DNA from 3 places in the Leuconostoc mesenteroides subsp. mesenteroides ATCC 8293 genome. Region 1 is predicted to be linked to each of the others. Evidence: riboswitches for the same ligand, from Rfam matches in the RefSeq annotation. Region 1 holds a riboswitch; each other region holds the start of a gene.

Region 1 (5,925 bases):
GGGGGTGTAGTGGAACGACCAGAAAACTTAGAAATTCTGCGCCATTCTCCAGCGACAATTATTTATTTACATGGCAATTTAGAAAGTACTATTGGCCGCTTAATTCTTGAAGGACAGCGCCCGTTACTTCAAGAAAAATCGACGGCGGAATTCTTTGCATTATGGCAGGAACGTGACCCAAAGTACGAAGAAGTTGCCAATTTCACCGTAGAAACAGTTGGTAAAACACCGGCGCGTATTGCAGCTGAGATTATTGCCTTATTTAGCGCTAATGAGGATGAACTAGCACTACTACAATTGCGTTCACAGATAGATGCATTTGATCGTCAAATTTTTAAAATTATTTCGGAACGTTTTCAGATTGTTGAAGCAGTGGCTCGTTATAAAGAAAAATTTGGTATACCAACGATTCAACAGGATCGTATGTTAAAGTTACGTAAGGAATTGAAATCAGATTTTAGTACTTCTGTAGATATCACAGATGACATGATTGATGGTATTATGACCATTTTGATGCAGGCTGCCATTGACAAAGAGAATAGGCAATTAAATAGGTGATTTATGAAACTTCACACATTAGGACCAAGTGGCACAGATTCTGAACAGGCAGCACAATATTATTTAACGGACGAAACCCTAATTTTGCACAATAGTCTTGAAGAAGTTTTATTGCATCTAAGTGACTATAAAGGGGATAAAATAATTTTACCAGTTGCATTTAAGTCTAATCAGGAACCAGATTTGAATTGGGCCGACTTTAATTATTTAAATTGGTCACAGCTTGCAATTGAAAAAACATTTTCGCTACCCTTAATGACGATGAGTGTGATTGAAAATACCCAATTTGAGCGAAATGTAGCAATAGTCCATGCGGCCACAGAAGGCTTAATGAAAAGATATTTAACCTCTGTGAATTTAGATAATGCTTGGGGGCCGTCAGTGATGTTTGCACCAAGTAAAATTGTTGCATTACAGAGCTTTATAAAAGAACAAAATCGGTTTACAATTGTTTCTGAAGAACAATTCAAAAAATTACCTGAAAGTAGTGACGAAAAATACCAAATTAGGCAACAATTAAAGCCTCAGATGGTTTGGATCGTCTATAGAGTCCTATGACATTAAGAGAACTATTAAACATACCTAGCAGTACGAATAAACCGATTATAGCAGTCCCCCTAACTTTAGGACCTACGGACAAAATTAGTCCGTTCGCTCAAAAACTACAACAACAAAATCCAGACATTGTTGAATGGCGGGCAGATTACATCGCAGATGACTTTAGTCAGGCGGTTATGTGGCAACAAGTTAAGGCTGGGGCACAAAGTGAATTGGCGCAAAAAGACGTTTCTGCCATGACAGAAGCGAAAATGTTGTCAGAAATTGATAATGCCAAGCAAGAATTCATGGCTAATTGGCCACAAATAAATGTTCAAATTATTAAAGAGTTAACTGGTACGGTGTTTAATAGTATTGGTGGTTTTCCGGTGTTGTTAACATATCGTACGGTTGCACAGGGTGGTCGTGGCGAAATGAGTCCAACCGAGTATGCCACTTTTATGATTACTGCTTTACACTCGGGATTTCCGTTTGCAGCTGTTGATGTTGAATATACATTAGATGAGCCGCTACGACAAAGTATTATGGACGCAGCCAATAAAGCCAATATTCCAGTATTACTGTCATACCATGATTTTGAATCTACCCCTAAAAATTTGCCAGCTTTAATCAGTGATATGGCTGATACTTCAGCAGATATTATCAAATTGGCTGTCATGCCTGAATCCGAAAAAGACGTTGATTACCTATTGCAAACAACTAAGAACGTCAATATTTCGCAACCATTAATCACGATGAGCATGGGAGAGATAGGTAAAAGTAGCCGTATCGAGGGATATGAATATGGGTCAGAAATGACCTTTGCAGTACTTGATGGTACACAAGGAAGTGCTCCTGGGCAGCTGACAATTAATGAATTATTGCAAGCTTGGCAATAATGTGTTATATTAGTTAAGACCAACTGGGTAGTATCTATCTACCTACCCGCTATCTCTCAGGAGGTAGCGTTTTTTGTTTACTTTGATTTACTAGGCAATTATTTCTTGTGTTTACAAAAAATAAATGTTATAGTATTTATGAAATTATATATGTATGTCTGGGGTGCCCGCGAGGGCTGAGAAATACCCATTGAACCTGATCGGATTAAAATCTGCGTAGGAAGATGTGATTAATAGATTTTTTATTAAGCTGTTTTTTTGCGTACCCATTTGCGCAAAAAAACAGCTTTTTTATTTGAAAAATTTAAAAAGGTTCAGTGTATTGAAAAATTTCAAAAATATATTATCAGGAGGTTTACGAAAAGGAGCCCATGGATGTAAATATAACTAAGGTGCTAAAGCTATATTTAGTCACAAATCGATACGATTATTCTGATGAAGAGTTTTTAGGTCGAATTGAAAAAGCATGTCAGAACGGTGTCACACTCGCTCAGCTAAGAGAAAAGGAGGTTACCACGCATAAGTATTTTGAACTGGCAACGAAAGTGAAAGAAATTACTGACAGATTCAGAATTCCATTGATTATTGATGACAGAATAGATATCTGTCAAGCAGTTGATGCTGCTGGTGTCCATATTGGCGATAATGACTTACCGATATCAGTCGCAAGACGTTTAATTGGTCCAGAAAAAATTTTGGGTGTGTCTGCTAAAAGTGCCATGAGAGCCACACAGGCCGAACTAGAGGGGGCAGATTATTTAGGAGTTGGCGCTATTTATCCAACTAAGACCAAGGTAATCACAAAACCTACGTCAATCGAAACTTTAAAGGAGATTACACGAACTGTCTCCATACCAGTCATTGCAATTGGTGGTATCAAGGAACATACAATTCACAACTTTAAAAATACTGAAATCAATGGTGTGGCGATGGTTAGCGAAATTATGTGTGCCGAAAATATAGCGGACAAAGTATCCGACACGATTAAAGAACTTGACCAAGTACTTTAAAAACTAGAGAAAGGTGGTCCTAGGCAATGCTTAAGATAAATGGCTCTGTAGAGAATCAGTACGTTGGAAAGACAATTGCACAACTGCTCAATGACAAAAATGCTGCTTTAGAAAACATTGTAGTTGAACACAACGGTAAGATTTTACAACGTGAACGTTTTGTAGATACTTTTATTCATAATGATGATCAAATTGAAATTATTTCATTTGTAGGCGGAGGTTAAAGGAAGTCTTATGCACAAAATTAATATTGATGGTTACAGCGTTCAAGAAGTATATGAAGATATGAAACAACGCAATGTGCCAGGAACGTCAGAAAAACTTGCACAGGCCCATGTGACTATTGCAGGCGCTGGTGGACTTGGCTCTAATATTGCCATCGCATTAGCGCGTGCAGGAGTAGGGCATTTGACTTTGATTGATTTTGATGCTGTTGAGTTGAGTAACCTGAATCGACAGCAATTTAAATTGAGTCAAATTAATGTACCAAAGGTGATTGCGCTAAAACAAAATATATTAGAGTTCAATCCATTTATTACAATTTCAACAATTCAAGAAAGAGTCACGTCGCAAAATGTTGAAGCTCTATTTGGTGATAGTGATATCATATGTGAGGCATTTGATGACCCGCATAGTAAAGCAGTCCTATTAGGTAGTTCTCGTGAAATTTTTCCAAATAAACCGCTTGTTATGGGCAACGGGTTAGCTGGAATTCATAGTCCAAATAATATTAAAACGAGACAACAGAGCGAAAATGTATACATCTGTGGGGATAACATTAGTGCTGGAGTAGAAGGATTGATGGCACCAAGAGTGCTTGTGTGCGCTGGTCATCAAGCAAATGTCATTTTACAGCTAATACTCGGTAAAGTGGCTTTATAAATTTAGGAGAAACTGATAGTAATGAAAGAAAATACTGATACCTTGACCATTGGTGGTCATACATTCACTTCAAGATTCATTTTAGGATCCGGTAAATATTCCTATGAATTAATTGATTCAGCAGTAAAAAATGCTGATGCTCAGATAATAACAATGGCATTGAGACGTTCCAATGACGCCAAGGAAAATATTTTAAACTATATTCCTGAGAATGTCACTATTTTACCTAATACTTCAGGCTGCACAAATGCTGAAGAAACTATCCGAATTGCCCGTATTGCCCGTGAATTAAGTGGTAGTGACTTTATTAAATTAGAAGTAATTCCTGATAAAAAATACTTAATGCCTGATAATTACGAAACATTAAAAGCAACAGAAGTTCTGGCCAAAGAAGGCTTTATTGTAATGCCTTATATGTTGCCCGACTTAAACATAGCCCAACAATTAACCGATGCGGGAGCGGCAGCAATTATGCCACTAGGAGCACCAATTGGAACCAACAAGGGCCTGTCCAATAAAGATTTGATTCAAATTCTTATTAATGAGATTGACTTGCCAATTATAATTGATGCGGGTATCGGAAAACCTAGTCAAGCTGCTGAAGCTATGGAGATGGGGGCAGATGCCATTATGGCCAACACAGCAATGGCAACTGCTGGAAATATTCCTTTGATGGCTGAAGCATTCAAATTAGCAATCAATGCTGGGCGTAAAGCTTATTTAGCAAAACCTGGCCGGGTATTAGATGGATCTGCCTCACCGTCTTCAACGCTAACAGGAGTAAGTAATCCTGCTTAGGATGAATTCAAAAAGGAACTCACATGGAAAATACGATAGACCCAATAAATAAACGGCATAATAGTTGGGTCACTATTATTTTATTAAATTTTTTTGGTTGGATATTCATATATGCAGACCGGACAATATTAAATCCTGTTATGCCAGCTATTCAGTCAGAATTTGGCTTGAATCATAGCCAACTGGGTTTGATTTCGTCCTTGTTTTTCTTAACGTATACCATCGTGCAAATGCCTTTTTCTACCTTAGCAGACTACTTTAGTAAAAAATGGATTATTGGACTTGGTTTCATATTTTTTGGTGTGATGACCTTATTTTCTGGATTAGTCACAACTATTGGACTATTCTTAATTACTAGAGCAATGGTGGGTATTGGTGAAGGAAGCTTCTATGGCGCATCGTATGGATTATCCTCGCAAGTATTACCGAAAAACAAGTTAACTTTTGGAACAGCTTTAATTAATTCTGGACAGGCTTTTGGGCAAATTCTTGGCACATTATTATCCAGTATTCTTGTGTTACAGCTTCATTTTCATTGGTCTACCCCATTTATCACTATCAGCGTACCGACTGTAATCGTTGGACTTCTGTATATATTGGTTATACGAGACAAGCCGTTTAATGCATAAACTAAACCAAATCATTCTAAGACTGCAATTAAGTCAATCGACATCAAAGCGCTATTTACACGTAATTTGTCATGTACGTACTTGATGCTTTTTGCTTCAATTTATGGGCAGATTGTAATGATTACTTGGTTACCGTTATACTTGATAGATTATCGGCATATTTCAGGAACAAATGTAGGGTGGGTAGCATCCATTGTGCCGTTTATCGCCATTCCAAGTGCATTATTGTTTGCTAGAATAAATGATTATTTGAAAAATACTAAGACATTGATATGTATTTTAGTTCCTTTGTCGGCAATTTCACTGATTGTCGGCGTAACGATTAATAATGATATGGTCTTGTTACTGTCTTTGCTAGTCTATGGGGTAACAGGAAAAATGGCATTAGATCCTTTGCTATTGTATACCATTAAGATTAATGCTAAAAATTCGCAGCTGGCAATGACATTTGGGATTTATAATTTTTTGGGGATGATTGCATCAATTATTGCACCAATCATGACTGGCTTCTTAATTGATGTTACGAAAGGTATGAGCATTAGTTTTTATGTTGCCGCATTATTATTGATGGCGTCGTTAGTTTGCTTTAATTTTGTGAAATATGAAGCTGAA
Region 2 (5,925 bases), 180 kb from region 1:
TATCACGACCGGTAAAAACTTTGAAACTTTTGACTGGGACTTTGAGGCCTTTGCTGGTTCAAATTTCCGAGTAGGGTGGAAGCCAGCCAACGAAGCTGTTCTCGAAGCTGACACTGTCTTATTTGTTGGAACAAACTTCCCATTTTCAGAAGTTGAAGGGACATTCCGTAACGTTGACAAGTTTATCCAAATTGATAACAATCCTGCAATGCTAGGTAAACGCCATCAAAATGATGTTGCCATCCTCGGTGATGCTGGTGAAGCAATTGATGAAATACTTGCCAAGGTTTCCTCGGTTTCAGAATCACCTTGGTGGCAGGCTAACATTAAAAATATACAGAACTGGCGCGATTATATGACCAAACTTGAAAAAAAGACCGAGGGCGACCTACAAGCTTACCAAGTTTATAATGCAATTAATGAGCATGCAGCAGATAACGCTATTTTCTCAATTGATGTTGGTAACGTAACACAGCTATCAGTTCGTCATTTGCACATGACACCTAAAAATATGTGGCGCACGTCACCATTGTTTGCGTCAATGGGTATTGGTCTACCGGGAGGTATTGGTGCCAAGAACACTTATCCAGATCGTCAAGTTTGGAATTTGATAGGTGATGGTGCCTTTTCAATGACGTATCCAGATGTTGTGACAAATGTTCGCTACAACTTACCAGTCATCAATGTTGTCTTTACCAATACGGAATATGGCTTCATCAAAAATAAGTACGAAGATACTAACACCTACAACTTCGGCGTTGACTTTACAGATGTTGATTATGCCAAAATAGCCGAAGCCCAAGGGGCGATTGGATTGACAGTAAGTCGCATTGAAGATATTGATCGCGTCGTTCAGGAAGCGCTTAGCTATTATGGTAAAGGCCGTGTCGTGGTGATTGATGCAAAAATCACTAAGGATCGTCCAATCCCTGTTGAAACATTGAAGTTAGATAAAAGTTTGTATAGTGCAGAAACTGTTAATGCTTATAAAGAAAAATACGAAGCGCAGGAACTCGTCCCATTCCGTGAGTATTTGGAATCAGAGGGACTAACTTCAAAATATATTAAAGACAGTAATGACAATAAGTACAGTTTCTAACAAGATACTTTTTGATGTTTAAATGCATTTTGTTTATACCTTGCCACCACCAATCCAATCTATAATGCTAACTAGTATGTATCATTTGACAAAATTTATAGACGATACTATAACATAGTTGTAGACATAAAAAATTTGATGGAGGTGTAAATATGTCAAACAATTTAATGCAACGTTTTAGTTCTGATGATATTTTTGATTTTATGAATCAGGCTATGCATCCTTGGTCCGATCAACGTTTACTACCAAAGTCGATCAAGACTGATGTGATTGAGAAAGATGATCGTTTCACCGTTACTGCAGAATTAGCTGGGGTAAACAAAGACGACATCAACATTGATTACAAGAATGACCAACTTTTGATTAGTGCTAAACGTGATGAATTCAAGGATCACACTGATCATGACGGTAATATTTTGCAGAGTGAACGGACCTACGGATCTGTGTCCCGTGCTTACTATTTGCCAGGGGTGGACTCAAGCAAGATTACAGCAAAATTCGCAAATGGCGAATTGCGCGTTGAATTGCCTAAGCAAGCAACTGAACAATCAAGTACTAATATTAAGATTGACTGATCTATAACTCGGTGTTTCTATTAATTCGTCCTTTGTATTAGCCGTTGAGGCATTAATTGATACAAGTAAAAAAGCTCGTCCGGATGGATGAGCTTTTTTTGTATTGGGCATATTACATTTTTATGTTGGGCATCCACTTATATCAAAGACTTCATGACTTATTAGATGCTTTCTAAAGCTTCAAATATAGGTGTATCACCATCACTCATTTTTATAACTTGATCTATTGTTGAATTGTGATTCAAAATGTCCGCTAATGTTGCGCCAACATTTTGAATTGAATTCTTCGTTAGCGCCTTATCATTCAAGCTAATTTTATTGGTTCCTGGTATGTCTACGAGTGCAGTTGCTTGTAAAATCGTATAATTAAGTTTCGTTTGTTTCACAAGATAATTATCCGCAAAAAATTTAGCGATATTATAATTCATCAAATCAGCCATTGCTGGATTATGCCATTTATTAGGTTCAAGTGAATATGCTGAGCTCAGCATGATATATCTAGAAACACCATTCGATTCAGCTATATTCATTGACTTGACTGCACCAAAAGCATCTGTTTGTAACAAGTCTTTATTGCGCGATCCGGCTACAAAATAAATTGCGTCAATGTCTTCAACTTTTTGAGATAAGGTTTCAATATCATCATGTAAATCAAAATTGATCGCAGTGATATTTTTGTGTTTCATTGTCCTTTCGGGGTTTCGTGATCCAGCTATAATTTCGTGATGTTGATTAATCAGGTGCTTGATTAACTCTTGACCAACACGACCATTAGCACCAATAACAAATATTTTCATTTTTTATTTCCTCAAATTAGGCTCATTTTTGAACATACCTTACTATATGTGAGTTTAACATAATTTATATTTTTGTGTTGCTAAGCACTTTCATTTAGAAAATGAATAACTGGCTTAAGAATTAAATACGATGTTCACTTTTGAAAGAACGATAAAAAGATTTTGTGAATGATTTTTGAGGACGAGACAATTGTATAATCCTTTGACTTTCCCCTCCAGATAGATGATGATTTTTTCCCTTACATATAAATGGTCACCACTTACATTTACACACTGACCTGTCGTCAAGTATTTTTACCTCTTGTCGTAATTCTTATCTCAACAGTTATATTTTTCAGTATGATATTGAGTGTTGAAAGATATTTCTAATGTAGAAATTTTGTTGATCCGGTTTGTTTGTTGTGTAAATTGTCATTTCATACTAACCAAAATTTATGTAAAGAAGGGAAGTATCATCATGGCTGATATACTAAAATTTATTTTCGAAATCATTAACAACACACCGTTCTGGGTATGGGTTGTTTTAATTATACTAATTAAACGAGGTACGTCATTAATAAATGACAGTCCTGCTTCTATTGGAAGATCAATCATAATGCCTTTTATTTTCGTTATTTGGGGTTTAAATACAGTAGTAAACAAATTTTCTTCTCCAAATACATTGCTGAGTTTTTACTTAGTAGCATTGATTTTAGGATTTTTGTTCAGTTACTTACTTTATATGCGACGATCTTTTTATGTTGAAGATGGCCAATTAATTCAGGAGGGTAGTACCTTACCTTTAGTTATTATGCTAACCAATTTTCTAGTAAAATATATTCTAAACGTTATTCTCGCTATCCATCCAGTACTTTACACTCAGATGAATTTCAACATTTTTTATGGTATTGTTTCTGGGTTCACAGTTGGATTATTCTTTGGCGGCATTTATAAAACGCTTATGGCAAAGAAACAATTTTTGAAGTCATAGTGAAAGGGGCTATTCCAGTCCCCAAGATCATGCTTCATTACACCATCGTAACCGTAAAACATAAACAAAGGTTCATGTAACTAATTACGCGTGTCTTTTGACAGAGGTTGCAAAATAAGATATACTCGGTTAATAATTGAATAGTAAATAACTAGGGGCGCCAATTGGCTGAGAAGAACCCTTTGAACCTGAGATGGATAATGCCAGCGGAGGAAAGTGAATTGTGTGATGCAACAGTAACTGGTTAGCAATACATATTTAAAGCAATTTTTGAGCACTTTTGTCCGCTGGCAAAAGTGCTTTTTTTGTGGAGGTAAAGCATGGATTTAACAAAAGTTACTCAACAAATTGCGTCGCAGCAAGATGATTTATTAGAATTGGTAAAGCAGTTGGTTGCTTTTGAGACCCCAGCGCCACCAGCGCGTAACACACGTGAGGCTCAAAATTTTGTTGCTGACTACTTACGGCCTTTAGGATTTGATATTGATCAATGGGCATTATATGACAACGATGACATTGTGGTTGGAACCAAAAACGGTGATTCGACATATCAGAGCTTGATTATTAATGGACATATTGATGTTGCCTCGTTAAACCCTGATGAGCAATGCTCTGCTACTAAGCAATGTAAAAAAGCGCGACAAAGGCGGCATCACAGACAAAACTAAAATTGCATCTAGCCCTGAGGAAATAAAATTGACCCCCAAGCCGTGGTTCGACAATGTCAACCCAAATATAACAAAGAAGCACATAGGTGATCAGATGCCAGTGCGGGGTGGCTCGTTTAATAAAATTAGTCGTTTGTGGCGGCAGGACATCCGTGCTGAGACAAATGCAGAACGTCAATTCTTAAGAAATCAAAAAAAAGTTGAACAAGAAAAGGCTAACGAAGAATACGAGTCAGAAATATCCAGAAGATTGTAAGGAGAAAAATTTTCTTGTCAAATGGTTTTTTAGCATCTGTGAAAATTACAGATAAAAGCATTATAATAGTTTACCCTCGATAAATAATGTAATGACAATATCTCGCACCCTTTTAAAAATTTTTCATTTTAGATTAATTAATAACAAAATTAAAATAAATAAATAATTTATTCCATATATTAATTAGCTTTTTTATAAGACATTAAAAGTCCGTAGCGATTATTTGAGTACAATTTCGTATTTCAAAAAAATATAAAAAAGGTCAATCTATGTTAGATTATCTAACAGGAAATGTGAATACTATAATAATTTGTGATAAATTCTAATCATATCATAAGGAGGGTTGTATTCGATGAAACTAGAAGATATTAATTACATTGTGAAAATTTTAAATGAAAATAACTTGACCCATATTTCTTTTAGGAATGGTGACTCTAAAATTAGTGTTTCAAAAAATATTCTTAGCAATTTTCAAAGCGGTGTGAATGCTGAGTCAGAGACAGAAAAACAAGTACCTACTAGTGAGTATATTACATCGCCTACGGTCGGAACTTTCTATGTTTCATCTGACCCAGAGTCAACACCGTTTATTTCTGTTGGACAAAAAGTAACAAAGTCAACAGTTGTAGGTATTGTTGAAGCTATGAAAATGATGACTGATGTTTTAGCAAACAAGGATGGTTTAATAGCTGAAATTTTAGTTTCAGACGGTGAATCAATTGAATACGGTCAAAAGTTGTTTAGGTTATCGTAATGGGTGAAAAATTTGTAGACAATTTCAAAGTTTTAATTGCAAATCGAGGAGAAATAGCTGTTAGAATAATTCGTGCTGTCAAAATGTTAGGATTTCAAACCGTTGCGGTATATTCGTCAGCAGACAAAGACTCATTACATGTAGCAATGGCGGATGAATCAGTACAAATCGGTCCGTCTAATGTTGCAGATAGTTATTTGAATCAAAAAGCAATTTTAGCAGCGGCTGAGATCACACATGCAGATGCGATTCATCCAGGATATGGTTTTTTGTCAGAGAATCCTAATTTTGCCAAGCAGGTTGAAGAAATGGGAATCGTCTTTATTGGTCCAACTAGTGAAGTTATCGCACAAATGGGTGATAAAGAAAAAGCCAGGCAATTTATGTCAGAGGCTGGAGTTCCTATTGTTTCAGGTAGTGATAGTTTTTTTGAAGATGTTGATATTGGTTTTAAACAGGCAAAAAAAATTGGATATCCAGTTATGCTAAAGTCAGTAGCTGGTGGTGGCGGAAAAGGTATGCGTCTAGTATCAAATCAAGACAGTTTTAAATCGCTTTTTGAGGTAGCCCAGAGTGAAATCATGGCGTCAGTTGGTGATCCACGGATGTATCTTGAGAAATTTGTTTCTAAACCGCGTCATATTGAAGTACAAATCCTAGGTGACGGTTTAGGCAATGCCATAGTTTTGGGGGAACGAGACTGTACGATTCAAAGTCACCATCAAAAAGTAATCGAAGAAGCTCCTAGTCATTTACTGGATGAAACGACACGAAAAAAAATGTTAGCAGTTTCTCTAAATGCTGTA
Region 3 (5,925 bases), 390 kb from region 1:
CAGTATTTGTAGCTTTTTTTGTTGGCCACCTGACAATTCGTAAACACTATGCTTTTCAATACCTATTAAATTTAACTTTTGGATGCACTGGTCAACCTTCTCATTTGTCCAATAATCAGCGTGATGGCTATGGGCTCTAGCCTGCTCAACTTCTTCAGAAACGGTAATGTTTAAAAATTGGTCAGCTGCATTTTGAAATACTAAACCAACTTTCCTAGCATATATTTTTTTACGAAGTTTATCGAGTAGCTTCCTTTGATACAACAACGAGCCCTCATAATCGTGTAATCTTGCAAAAGTAAGCAGTAAGCTTGATTTTCCAATACCATTGGGTCCAGTAATTAAGGTGATTTTATCTTTTGCCCACTCAAAACTGCTATTCTTCAATATGGATTGTTTACCGTTGTTTACCGTCACATGTGCCATGCTAAACACAGACTCATTAAATTCATCATTAGTAACAATACTATCATTTACATCTTGTTTAAAAAAAGGAGACCAAGCTGTAGAATCAATACATGCTATATGTCGATTTTCAATACGATATAAATCTGTTATCAGATTTTCGTATCCACTTGTGTCATGATCTGAAACTAAAATACCATGTCCTTGATCAACTAATTTTTTTAACAATACTTGTAACTCATGTCGATGCTCTGGATCAACGGCCGCAAAAGGTTCATCCAATAAAATAATTTCTGCACCCATCGCTAATGTTTCAGCTAAAGCAACCTTTTGCAATTCTCCACCTGACAAGTATGAAAGTTCTCGGTGTCGCAGTGATTCAATTCCTACCTCTGATAAAGCAGAATTAATTCTCTTATCAATTTCCTCGGTAGTTAAAGATAAATTTTCTAATGAAAAAATCAATTCATCTTCTACGCGATCCATGGCAAATTGTTGATCTGGATGCTGAAATAGCATGGCAACTTTTTTAGCGCGATGGTTCGCTTTGATTTGAGCAATTGACTGATGGTTCAAAGACACTTCCTGTGACAATTCGCCGCCATATTTAGGATATAACCCAGCTAAGGCAGTCATCAAAGTTGATTTGCCACATCCAGATGAACCAACTAATAATATAAATTGTTCTGGTCTAATCTCCAGTGAAATATCTTCTAAGATAATTTCATCGTCAAATTTAATATCTAAATGATTGGCCTTTAATTCCGTCATACTTTTATTGACCTTATCGGTTTGTTTTTAATAATTTAGACTTCTCTAGCAAGTTGACAATCCAGTAAACTAATAGACCGGCAAAAAATGCAATTGAAATCCAGCGAACAATAAACAACCCAACTAGCATACCAAAATCAAATTGTAGATATCCATCGTGGAACAATGACCAGATGAATGTCACGCATGTTCCAGTAAATGTTGACAAAATCAAACCCATTTTCCAGCTTTTATATCCTGTCAAAGTAAAACCAAGCTCTGATCCGATACCTTGAACAAATCCAGAAATTAGTGTTGCAACACCCCAATAGCCGCCCAACAAGGCTTCTCCAGTGGCGCCAAGCAATTCACCTATTAATCCCGCACCAACACGTTTCAATAAATAACTAGCCAATGGGGCTGCCATCATCCATGGCCCAATAGTGATTGCAATGGTGTATTGGTGTAACCCAAGCGGAACTAAAACTGCATCAAGTGCTGTGTACACTGGATCCATAATAAAATAAATCACACCAAAGGCAATACCAATCAACGCCATTAAAATGACTTCTCGCAAAGACCATTTCCCTTTTGATCCCGCTGTTACTGTTTCTACTTGTTCCATAAACATCTCTCCTCTTGTTTCGAGGTTGTATGTTTCGATAAAATACCTTTTATAGTATAAGTGTCTATACAAAAAGCCACCAACCACAAAAGAATTTAGTGATTGATGGCATCAAAAAGACATCTTAATCTAACTTATTCTTCCTTCGCAGGTATTAACCTGACAGGTTCAATGGGTATTATCTCAACCTTACGGTACCCCAGATAAAATATTAACTTCGTGAATTAGTATAACCCATTCTAATTTTAAATGCAAAGAAATTTTCTAGCCCATTAGCTACACCATAAAACCATTTGCAATTTTAATTTTTCAATGCTATGCTAATCTCATTAAAAAATATATATGCTGTCCACTAGGGGTGCCTTCTTGGCTGAGATGATATTACTTATCAATCCCTTCGAACCTGATCTAGTCAATACTAGCGTAGGAAAGTGGTATTCTTTTTACAAAAGATACTCTTTTTTGCCTATAGTCAAGAGAGAGTTTTTTTTGTTGGACATGTAAACATTTTAGGAGAAATTATGTTTTCAGAAGAATTGCGCACCCAAGCTGCACCAATTATGACAGCCATTCATGATCACGCATTTGTTCGTGGCATCGCGGACGGTTACGTCCCCCGAGAAGCTTTGATTTTTTACGTTGAACAAGATTTCCAATATCTTAGTGAATTTATCAAAATTTATGCCAATGCCATTACAAAATTAACTGATCGTAATGAAATGAAATTTTTTGCTGATTCAATTGATTTCATTTTAAATAGCGAAATTCATCCCCATCATGTTTTTTGTGACGTTGCCGGCGTCGAATATGAAACATTGCAACACGCCACGCCAACACCTAAAGCATATCTATACGAATCACATATGTATCGTGCGGCTGACACCGGCTCCTTATTAAATATTCTAGCTGCTTTTCAGGCGTGCCCTTGGACCTATAATGAAATTGCAAAAAAACAAGTTCAGGAGAAAGCGAACACAAATGATAACCCATTCAAAAGCTGGATTGATTTTTATGATAATACAGATGATGATCCGGAAGTTTCACTATCTGACAAAATCTTTGAATGGATAGATCGCTTGGCAGAAAATGCAACAACTCAACAACGCCAACAGGCCACACAGTTTTTTCTTAAAAGTTGTGAATTAGAATGGCAGTTCTGGGAACAAGCCTACCACCAAGAAGACTGGCGCTTCAAAGATGTATTAAATCAGGCAAACTCTTTGTAAGGCTATTGATGTAAAGAAGTGAAATTTAATAACACAAAAATGTTGCGTCGTTATTCAATGACGTAACATTTTTGTGTATCCGTGAATTTATTTGTTTGTAGCTTTCAAAAAAGCCAATTTTAATTCAGCATTGTCTTCTGGTGTACCTAACGCAATACGAATCCACTCAGGATTAAGTCGATCGTTGACTTGGAAACCTTGTTCTAATAATTTTTGACCAACTTTTTTCGTTTCGCCAACCTTTATCCAAATAAAATTAGCCTGTGATTCATAAAACTTAAACTTATTTTTAGTCAAAAAATCTTGGAACTTTTGGCGCTCTACTTGAAAACGTTGGACATTTTTCTGCAAGTACTCTTGATCTAATACAGCAGCCGTGCCACCAGCAATCTGATAGGTTGATAAATTATACGGTAAACGAACTGCTTGCATCGCACTATAAAGGGGATCTTGCATAATGCCATATCCAACACGTAAATTAGCTAGACCGTATGCCTTTGATAAGGTACGTAGCACAACCAAGTTTGTGTACTCAGCTACCAAAGGTGCCACGGTAGCATCAGGTTCATCTACAAAATCATAGTAGGCTTCGTCCACTACTAACGTAATATTTGCTGGCAGCTTGTCCAAAAAGCGCTTAATGGAGCTGGTTGTTTCGAATACCCCTGTTGGATTGTTGGGGTTAGCTATCCATACCATAGCAGTTTTATCATCAATAGCATCTAAAATCGCATCAAAATCAACATTCCCGTTATCAACATTAACGGGTATTTTTTTTGTTGTAGACTGTTCGATTTGTGCATGCATCGCATATTCACCAAATGTCGGATTGGGAATAATAATATTTGATCCTGGTTCCAACACAACACGAGTCAACAGCTCAATCAATTCATCTGCGCCAGCACCAAACACCAAATGTTGTGGGTCAACATGATTTAACTTAGCTACCGCTTCACGTAGTTCTGTCGCTTGTCCATCTGGATAATAACCTAAAATATCATCGGAAACAGCACGTACAGCTTGAGCAACTTTGGGTGATGGACCATACACAGATTCATTGGCTGATAAGCGGGCTAAATGTTGCAATCCATACTTTGCTTTTACAGTTTCTACCGGTAATTCTGCTTGATAAGCTGCTAAAGCTTTAACTGTCTTTTTCATTTTTCTTATCTCCTCGCCAATCAGCGCGTTCATGCAATAATGATTTTTTTCCTAAGCGTGAACCTAATTCATCTTTAATATCATCTAAACTGACACCCTTTTCAACTAATAAGACCATTAAATGAAACAATAAATCTGAAGTTTCATAAATTAGCTCTTCATTATTATTTTTGGCGCCGAGAATTACTTCCGTGCTTTCTTCTCCCACTTTTTTTAGAATTTTATCTAATCCTTTTTGATATAGATAATCAGTATAGGATCCTGTTTGGGGATTTTGTTTGCGCTCAAGTGCTTGTTCATAAAGTTCTTCAATTGTTTGTTGTGGCATCATTTCTCCTTTTAGTGTGGTATTTACTCTTTTGGAAAATAACCATCAGTCCATTTATTTGCAATGGTTGCTTGATTAGCATCTGCTAAACCTTCACCTTTTATCGTGTTAAAAAAACATGAGTAAGCATTAGTATGACAGGCTGGCCCTGCAGGATTCACATGAATTAGCAGAGTATCTAAATCACAATCTAATGTCATGCTAACGACCTGTTGTATGTTACCCGAAGTCTCCCCTTTATGCCACAATTCTTGTCGCTCACGAGACCAAAACCAAGTTTGCCCAGTACTTTTGGTTAATGAATAACTTTCTTTGTTCATATAGCCTAGCATCAAAAATGCCTTTGTTTCCGCGTCGACAATGACAGCAGGGATCAAACCATTTTGACTTTGCTTGTTGAAATCCGGTTCAGTTCCAATCATATGCGTATCTCCACACCATCATCTTTCAGTGTTCGTTTCAAATTTGGTATTTTAATTTCACCAAAATGAAATACTGAAGCAGCTAGTGCTGCGTCAATTTTAGTTTTCTCAAATAAATTAACGAAATCTTGTGTTGAACCAGCACCACCCGAGGCTACTACTGGTACATTCACAGCATCTGCTAGTTGATCATAGAGTTGAATATCGTACCCTTTTTTTGTTCCATCGGCATCCATACTTGTTACTAGCAATTCGCCAGCCCCACGAGCGACTAATTCAAAGGCCCATTCAATAGCATCAAGACTTGTAGGCTTAGATCCGCCAGAAACGTAGACCCGATAAATACCAGCCGACTCATCCCATTTAGCATCAATTGCGCCGACGATAGCTTGCGAGCCAAATATTTTAGCCCCGTCCGTAATTAGCGCTGGGTTCTTTACTGCTTCAGAGTTAACAAATATTTTATCAGCTCCCGCTTTAATTAAACGACCCATGTCTTCTGTCGTTCGAATACCGCCGCCAACGGTCAAGGGGATGAATACTTCCCTGGAAACAGCATCAACGACTGACATGATGGTATCCCGCTCTTCCAAAGTTGCTGTAATGTCTAAAAACACTAGCTCATCAGCGCCAGCAGCCTGATAGGCTTTCGCTGATTCAACGGGATCACCTACTTCACGTAAATTGACAAAATTAACCCCTTTAACTACTCTACCATTCTTAATGTCTAATGCTGGAACAATTCGTTTGGCTAAAGTCATCCATCCACCTCCTTTAATTGAGCTAGTGTCACATCTCCATCATAAAGTGCTCGGCCAACAATAATATCGTGAATACCGCTTGCTTGTAAATCTGTAACGTTTTTAATATTGGCAATACCCCCACTAGCTATAATATTGCTTTTAGGAAATTTATTTTGTAAACGTGATAATAGCTCAATGTTAGGACCTGATAGGGTCCCATCTCTGGCGATATCGGTGACAACAAAATTCGAAACACCTACTGATA

Evidence for each region. Region 1 has a riboswitch for thiamine pyrophosphate ahead of thiE (thiamine phosphate synthase). Riboswitches for the same ligand answer to the same signal wherever they lie in the genome.
Region 2: another riboswitch for thiamine pyrophosphate. It lies ahead of LEUM_RS04790 (zinc-binding metallopeptidase family protein); the one in region 1 lies ahead of thiE (thiamine phosphate synthase).
Region 3: another riboswitch for thiamine pyrophosphate. It lies ahead of LEUM_RS07560 (ECF transporter S component); the one in region 1 lies ahead of thiE (thiamine phosphate synthase).

Annotation. Positions count from the first base shown of each region.
Region 1 covers NC_008531.1:1,152,801-1,158,725, reverse strand. The annotation lists gene LEUM_RS05670 (shikimate kinase) at 1-558, shown strand, start outside; gene LEUM_RS05665 (type 2 periplasmic-binding domain-containing protein) at 562-1,116, shown strand; gene LEUM_RS05660 (type I 3-dehydroquinate dehydratase) at 1,113-1,994, shown strand; TPP riboswitch at 2,144-2,234, shown strand; gene thiE (thiamine phosphate synthase) at 2,366-3,004, shown strand; gene thiS (sulfur carrier protein ThiS) at 3,031-3,228, shown strand; gene thiF (sulfur carrier protein ThiS adenylyltransferase ThiF) at 3,239-3,886, shown strand; gene LEUM_RS05640 (thiazole synthase) at 3,908-4,684, shown strand; gene LEUM_RS10880 (MFS transporter) at 4,708-5,313, shown strand; gene LEUM_RS10875 (MFS transporter) at 5,380-5,925, shown strand, end outside.
Region 2 covers NC_008531.1:977,056-982,980, forward strand. The annotation lists gene spxB (pyruvate oxidase) at 1-1,099, shown strand, start outside; gene LEUM_RS04775 (Hsp20/alpha crystallin family protein) at 1,252-1,674, shown strand; gene LEUM_RS04780 (SDR family oxidoreductase) at 1,836-2,471, opposite strand; gene LEUM_RS04785 (DUF6622 family protein) at 2,929-3,441, shown strand; TPP riboswitch at 3,585-3,673, shown strand; gene LEUM_RS04790 (zinc-binding metallopeptidase family protein) at 3,762-4,109, shown strand; gene LEUM_RS04795 (hypothetical protein) at 4,138-4,365, shown strand; gene LEUM_RS04800 (acetyl-CoA carboxylase biotin carboxyl carrier protein) at 4,718-5,119, shown strand; gene LEUM_RS04805 (acetyl-CoA carboxylase biotin carboxylase subunit) at 5,119-5,925, shown strand, end outside.
Region 3 covers NC_008531.1:1,545,023-1,550,947, forward strand. The annotation lists gene LEUM_RS07555 (ATP-binding cassette domain-containing protein) at 1-1,176, opposite strand, end outside; gene LEUM_RS07560 (ECF transporter S component) at 1,190-1,780, opposite strand; TPP riboswitch at 1,903-1,992, opposite strand; TPP riboswitch at 2,125-2,227, shown strand; gene tenA (thiaminase II) at 2,302-3,006, shown strand; gene hisC (histidinol-phosphate transaminase) at 3,094-4,167, opposite strand; gene hisE (phosphoribosyl-ATP diphosphatase) at 4,151-4,495, opposite strand; gene hisI (phosphoribosyl-AMP cyclohydrolase) at 4,519-4,917, opposite strand; gene hisF (imidazole glycerol phosphate synthase subunit HisF) at 4,914-5,678, opposite strand; gene hisA (1-(5-phosphoribosyl)-5-[(5-phosphoribosylamino)methylideneamino]imidazole-4-carboxamide isomerase) at 5,675-5,925, opposite strand, start outside.